Regions from separate parts of the Iodobacter arcticus genome, predicted to be linked through region 2. Evidence: predicted binding sites of a transcription regulator. Region 2 holds the regulator's gene; the other holds the start of a gene.

Region 1 (3,421 bases), on a different contig from region 2:
GCAAGCGGCAGCACATCGAGCGCACCATATGCGGCTCTAGATCTGAATTTAAGAAATTCTGGAAATAGGGCAGACCATACTTAGCGGTCATTTCAAACAAAAGATCGGTATTGGGGTGATCCCAAGCAAAATCTTTGGTGATGTTGTAAGTAGGAATCGGGAAAGTAAATACACGGCCCAGCGCATCGCCTTCCATCATCACTTCGATATAAGCGCGATTAATCATGTTCATTTCGGTTTGCAGATCACCGTAGCTAAATGGCATTTCCTTGCCACCCACATAGGGAATTTGTTCACGCAAGTCTTCTGGGCAAATCCAATCGAAAGTCAGATTAGTAAACGGCGTTTGCGTACCCCAGCGACTAGGCACATTCAGATTGTAAATCAGCTCTTGAATATATTGCTTTACCTGCCTGTATTGCAGATTATCCGCACGAATAAACGCTGCCATATAGGTATCAAATGAGCTAAATGCCTGAGCGCCCGCCCATTCATTTTGCAAAGTACCTAAAAAGTTAACAATCTGGCCAATGGCGGCTGAGAAATGCTTAGGCGGTTTGGCTTCGACCTTGCCCGGCACGCCATTAAAGCCTTCTTGCAATAGGCGGCGTAAAGACCAACCCGCGCAATAGCCAGACAGCATATCTAAATCATGAATATGCATGGCACCTGAGCGATGCGCCTCGCCAATTTCTAACGGATAAACATGGCTTAGCCAGTAATTGGCAATCATTTTGCCGCTGGTATTTAAAATCAGCCCGCCTAAGCTCCAGCCCTGATTAGCATTGGCATTCACCCGCCAATCTGATTGATCCAGATATTCATTAATCGACGATTCAACATCCACCACCGTGCGCACATCCGAGCGCAAACGCGCATGCTGGCTGCGGTAAACAATATAGGCGCGGGCGGTTTTTAAATAATGATATTGCAGCAGCGCTTCTTCAGCCTGATCCTGAATCTGCTCGATGGTGGGGGTGAGATCACCCTGCAAGCGGCTACTGATCAGCGTGCTTAAGCGGATTGCTTCTGCCTCATCAAACTCACCCGTTACGCGGCTAGCATTCAGCAGAGCAAGGCGAATTTTATCGATATCAAAAGGCACGATGCGGCCATCGCGTTTCAGCACATATTGCGGGTATATGGTCATTTTTCCCCACCTGGATCAAGGTAGAATATTTTCACAGACCACAATATATGGTGTTTTATATAAGCATGCTCAACTAGATATAGGGTATTTGACGTTAATCAAATACTTTCAGAATAGATTTGCAGAGCGAGCAGAATACCCGCTCTGGATAGGAATTTACTAAGCTACAAAATTATTCAGCGGGTCTTGATAGAGAGCTAAACCTTGAACCACAGAGGAAAACGAGGCCACAGAGAGCCACAGAGAAAACCATCAAATCTTTCGCATTTCTCCGTGAAACTCCGTGTTCTCTGTGGCCTCCGTGGTTCAAGATTTGGGTTTCTATTGCGTCACATCGGTTAGTAATCAGGCTGGCCGTGCGCGGTCAAAATATAATCGTTTTTCGCCAAATCCATCAGCTCGCCCACATAGGGTTGCAATAGGGCAATACGGGCGGCGTCTAGCATATAAGAGAGCTTCATTTCAGGATCAGGCTGATCTTGCTCATGACGAAATAAGCTAAATAGAAACTCAACGCTGATGGTTTCGGCTATGGCTAAATGCCCGATAAAACCGCCATCCATGCCTTTTTCCCAAACTTCAATATTGCGGATAATTTTCATAAACCGTTCCATAAACACAAACAATCAATAGGGTGGATATTACCCACGAAATAAATGGTTTTCTCCATGTAACTCCGTACTCTCTGAGACCAAAGTGGGTCAATATTTGGGTTTTGTACATAGCCATCCGTGTGGGCACGGTTGCAAGCATTTAATTACCGTAGGGCGGGTGAAACCCGCGTATTTATTCAATATTGCTCGCGGGTTGCACCCGCCCTACAGAGCGAGAGCAAGCATACAAAATAACAACCCTGTTTCGGTTATTTCTATTCCTGCACCCAAGCAATCCCCGGTCATTCCACCCAATTTATGCATCAGCCATTTGGCATAAGCCAAAATCAGTAGCGGAGCCGTCATTAATGCGGGAGCTATAAAATAGGATGCCAGCAAAAGTGTGGCCAAAAGAATATACAACGAGTAGCTGGTTTTTTGCCAAGCAAATTGCTCTGCCATGCCGGGCGCTAAGGCCGGTAGGCGGCTCCAATACAAAACACCAAAGCGCGCCCATGAAGGGATCAGCAAAAGCGCTAGCCATTCTTGCTGCCTAGCCAGCAGCATTAAGAGCACCAGCTTAGCGGCAGATTGGCAAATCAGCGCCAACACGCCAAAGCTGCCCAGATGCGGGTCTTTCAGCACAGCCAAAAATCGTTCTGGGTCACGATGCGCAGCGCCTAAGCCATCCGACATATCGGCAAGACCATCTAAATGCAAGCCACCGGTAATCCATGTCCAAAGCAAAAAACCCGCCAAAGCCGCCAGCCAAGGATCTACTTTGGTAGCAAGAAACACCACCGCGCTTAAAAACGCACCAATCAATAGCCCAACCACAGGAAACCACGACGCGGCAGCGGCGAGTAAAGTCGGCTCAAACTGACGAATCTGCGGCGTTGGCAGCCGAGTTAAAAACTGCACCGCCAGCACAGGCTCGCGCCAATCAAATTTCATTCTTTATTCCTATTTCGTAATGATTCAGGTGCGCTAAAAACAAAGCAGATACCCACAAAAAACACATAAGACACGAAAAAACGGATCATTTCTCTTGGTTTTCTCCGTGAAATTCCGTGTTTTCCGTGGTTCAAGATTTGGGTTTTGTTCGCACACCTATCCCAATAGCTCACACACCCAACAAAACTTCATTATCAATCCCCTGCAAAATAGGCGGATATTCATCATCCCAATAAAGGGTAATCATCCCCGCGTGCGCCAGCCAAAATTGATTGTGCCTTGCGGCAGGTAGACCCAGCCACTCTAGCAATAGCGCTTTAGCCACGCCGCCGTGGGTAATCAATACCCGATGTTTCCCCTGGCCAGCTTGCAACCATAAGCGGAAAGCGACATTCACCCGTGCAGAAAAACCCGCCCAGCTTTCAATGCCAACAGCTGTATTTGTCTCAGGATTGTGTGACCAAAGTGCCCATACAGCCTGCTGCTGTTCGCTCCATTGGGACTTGGCTAAACCATCCAACTCACCAAAGCTCATTTCGCGCAAATTGCGATCGATATGGCAATCCAGCCCCGCTGTTGCCGCCAATTGCTGAGCAAAACCCGCACAGCGGCCTAGATCAGAGCTGGCAATGCTGCTTGGAGGAAAGCGGACAAAGTGATCATTGCGGCTAGCCAACTGCTGCTCACCCAATAGGGACAAGGGCAAATCGGTATGACCGATTAA
Region 2 (3,421 bases):
GGCCTTCTTTCCTAAAGTCACTTTAATGGGCAGCGGCGGTGTGATGAGTAATGAGCTGGAGGATTTATTCTCTGGCGGCAACCGTGCATGGAGTTTTTTACCGCAAATCAGCCTGCCGCTGTTTGATGGTGGACGCTTGCGTGCTGGCGCTGATATTGCGGAAGCCCGGAAAGTGATTGCCGTGGCTGAATACGAAAAAACCATTCAGCTGGCGTTTAAAGACGCCGCCGATGTGTTATCTGATCAGGTATGGTTGAGTAAGCAGCTAACAGCCCAGCAACGCCTTGCTGATCGGCAGGAGCAGCGCCTGAAACTTGCAGAAGCACGCTATGCATCAGGCTTGTCGGGCTATTTGGATGTGCTGGATGCGCAGCGTGAGTTTTACGCGGCCAGCCAGGGCCTGATCGAAACGCGTCGTGCTCGTTTAGCTGCATCGGCACAAGCGTTTAAGGCTTTGGGCGGGAAGTAATACGCGCTAGTTGATTGGTTTTATAAGCGAACAGCCCCAGTTGGGGCTGTTTTTTATTGTTTGATAGATCAACTGTTTGGCTGATGATGAGATGCGGGCGTGTTTGCACGGCGAAAAAACTGCATTAAAAATTGCGCTAGCGCAGCTGCTGGCTCTTGATGCTCTGGCAAACTGAAGGCGCTGAGCTGTGTGTGCAGTGCTTGAAAAGATCTATTTTCTGCCAAAGCTAAATATTGCTGGCAAAGCGGGGCGATGGCTTGCCATTGTGCGGTTTGCAGCTCGGCTAGCTTACTTAAATCAGCTTTGGGTGATGGCTTGCCATTTGGAAAGATGACTTTCCAGCTTTCAATAAGGGGCTGCATCATGATGTGCTGTAGCAGCGCCAAAAAGCTGGCTGCGCCTTTGCCGCCGGCATGCAGCCAGCTGTTGCGACCTGCCGGGGCTAAGGCATCGAGCAGAGGGGCGGCAAGCTGTAGGGCTGTGTCGTCGCCGCTGGCGGCCATCATCCAGCCTAATTGTGCGGCGCACTGAGGCTCGCCAATCAGGGCCAGATCAATATGATGCCAGCCTTGTGCCTGCGCCCATTGAGCGCTTTGCAAATAGCCTGCTAAATCAGCATGGCCTGCAGAAATAAGCAGGCCATTGTGGGGTAAAGAGGGGATTTGCGATTGCATATCAAGCGGCAGCAGCATGAGCTGTGCCATTTGCAAGGGTTTAAGCCGAGATTGCAATGACTCTAGAATGGCCGCTGGGGCAAGAAATAAAACAGGGCCATTGAATAGAGTCATAGTGGCTTATTGTTGGCAGTTGTTAATCAATTGTTTGAGTGCCTCAGGATTGAGAATTTCAATCAAGCGGTTTTGCACTTTAATTAAGCCGTTCTCTTGGAATTTTGATAATGAGCGGCTCACGGTTTCAAGCTTAAGGCCTAAATAGCTGCCGATTTCTTCACGCGTCATGCGTAAATGAAAGCTGCTGGCAGAATATCCCCGAATGGCAAAGCGTTGAGATAAATTTAGCAAGAAAGCCGCAATACGTTCTTCTGCTTTCATATTTCCCAATAAAAGCATCACGCCATGATCGCGCACAATTTCGCGGCTCATCATTTTATAAAGATGATGTTGCAAGATCGGGATGCGGCGGCTGAGTTCTTCCATATCAGTAAAAGGCAGCTCGCAGACTTCGCTGTCTTCTAAGGCAATGGCATCACAGGTATGCAGATCAGAGCTAACCGCATCCATGCCCATGAGCTCACCGGTCATATGAAAGCCGGTGACTTGCTCGCGACCATCTTCAGAAATTACGCTGGCTTTAAAAAAACCTAAGCGAATCGCAAACAGGGAGCGAAATGGCTCTCCTGCACGGTAGAGCGCTTCACCGCGCTTAATCGGCTTGGCTTGGGTAATTAAGTGATCAAGCTCGCGCATTTCATCAGCGGAAAGACCAATCGGCAAGCAAAGCTCACGCAAACTGCAATTAATGCAGCTTTGGCGCAGGTGCTTGAGGCTAAGGTCACGTACTGGAATATGAGATGTCGGTGTCATTGGGCGTTTCAATTCAGTGTTTTAAGATATCCATCACTGCAAGTTATTTCCGGTGCAGATATTGATATCGATCAAGGTTATAAAAAATGAATCTAGGCAAGCTGCACTCATATGATAAATAAGGATAAAACAGCATGCTTCAAAATAATGTTACGGTCTTACAGCCACTTGATTTTGATCGAAACTTGATAAGCCAACACAGCGGGAAAGGGCCAAGGTATACATCCTACCCCACTGCGGATCGATTTGCTGTAATGGATGCAGATCGCTATGAGCAAAGTGTGCGCCAGCAACAGCCCGGTATTGGAATAAAACCGCTGTCATTGTATTTTCACTTGCCCTTTTGCAATACCATTTGTTATTACTGCGCCTGTAATAAAGTCATTACAAAAGATCAGGGTAAAGCGGATCAATACCTCGATTATCTACTTAAAGAAGTAAAAATACAGGCCGCATTATTAACTAAGCGTGGCAAGATTTCTCAGTTGCATTTTGGCGGCGGCACACCCACTTTTCTGAGCGATGCACAATTAACGCGATTAATGGACGGTATTCGTCATTATTTCGATTTAAAGCCTGATGGCGAGTTTTCAATTGAAATCGATCCTCGCAAAGTCAGTGCGGCGACTGTGGCATTGTTAGGGCAAATTGGCTTTAACCGCATGAGCGTGGGCGTGCAGGATTTTGATCCGCAGGTGCAAAAAGCGGTGAACCGGATTCAAACCGAGGAAGAAACCAGAGCGGTGATTGATGCCGCACGTGCCAATGGCTTTAAGTCCGTGAGTATTGATCTGATTTACGGCTTGCCGCATCAAACTCAGGCCCGGATGTACCAGACGATTGAGCGTGTCCTCACTTTGCGCCCAGATCGGCTGGCCCTGTATAGCTATGCCCATTTGCCCGAGCGTTTTATGCCGCAAAGACGCATTGATGCTGGGCAGCTACCCTCAACAGAGGGTAAACTCGACATCTTGCAAAGCAGTGTGAATCAGCTTCTTGCCGCGGGTTATATCTATATCGGCATGGATCATTTTGCTTTACCTGATGATCCGCTGGCAATTGCTCAAAGAAGAGGGCAGTTGCATCGGAATTTCCAGGGTTATTCAACGCATGCCGATTGCGATCTGATGGCTTTTGGTGTGTCAGCAATCGGCAAAGTGGCCAATTGTTTTGCCCAGAATGTAAAAGATTTAGATGCTTATTATCTGGCCTTAGATAAAGATCGTTTGCCGATAGAGCGTGGCTTGATGATCACACACGATGATTTTTTGCGTGGCTCGGTGATTCAATCTTTAATGTGCCAGTTTGAATTGAGTTTTCAGCCTGTAGAATTGGCTTATTTGATTGATTTTAAAAGCTATTTCTCTGAAGAGCTTGCTTTGCTTATGCCGCTTCAAGCTCAGGGTTT

Evidence for each region. The regulator FNR, encoded in region 2, switches genes on or off when oxygen is low (the NO sensors DNR and NnrR bind a similar motif). The targets are predictions, from matches to a motif close to TTGATNNNNATCAA.
Region 1: ACFQNF_RS03200 (ribonucleoside triphosphate reductase) is a predicted target of FNR. The motif match lies at 1,239-1,252, and genes of this name have one in related genera.

Annotation. Positions count from the first base shown of each region.
Region 1 is NZ_JBHTBQ010000006.1:80,957-84,377, reverse strand. Features, by position in the region: gene ACFQNF_RS03200 (ribonucleoside triphosphate reductase) at 1-1,150, opposite strand, end outside; gene ACFQNF_RS03195 (hypothetical protein) at 1,489-1,752, opposite strand; gene cobS (adenosylcobinamide-GDP ribazoletransferase) at 1,969-2,697, opposite strand; gene ACFQNF_RS03185 (histidine phosphatase family protein) at 2,867-3,421, opposite strand, start outside.
Region 2 is NZ_JBHTBQ010000044.1:190,738-194,158, reverse strand. Features, by position in the region: gene ACFQNF_RS18420 (efflux transporter outer membrane subunit) at 1-469, shown strand, start outside; gene ACFQNF_RS18415 (hypothetical protein) at 538-1,257, opposite strand; gene fnr (fumarate/nitrate reduction transcriptional regulator Fnr) at 1,264-2,013, opposite strand; gene hemN (oxygen-independent coproporphyrinogen III oxidase) at 2,148-3,421, shown strand, end outside.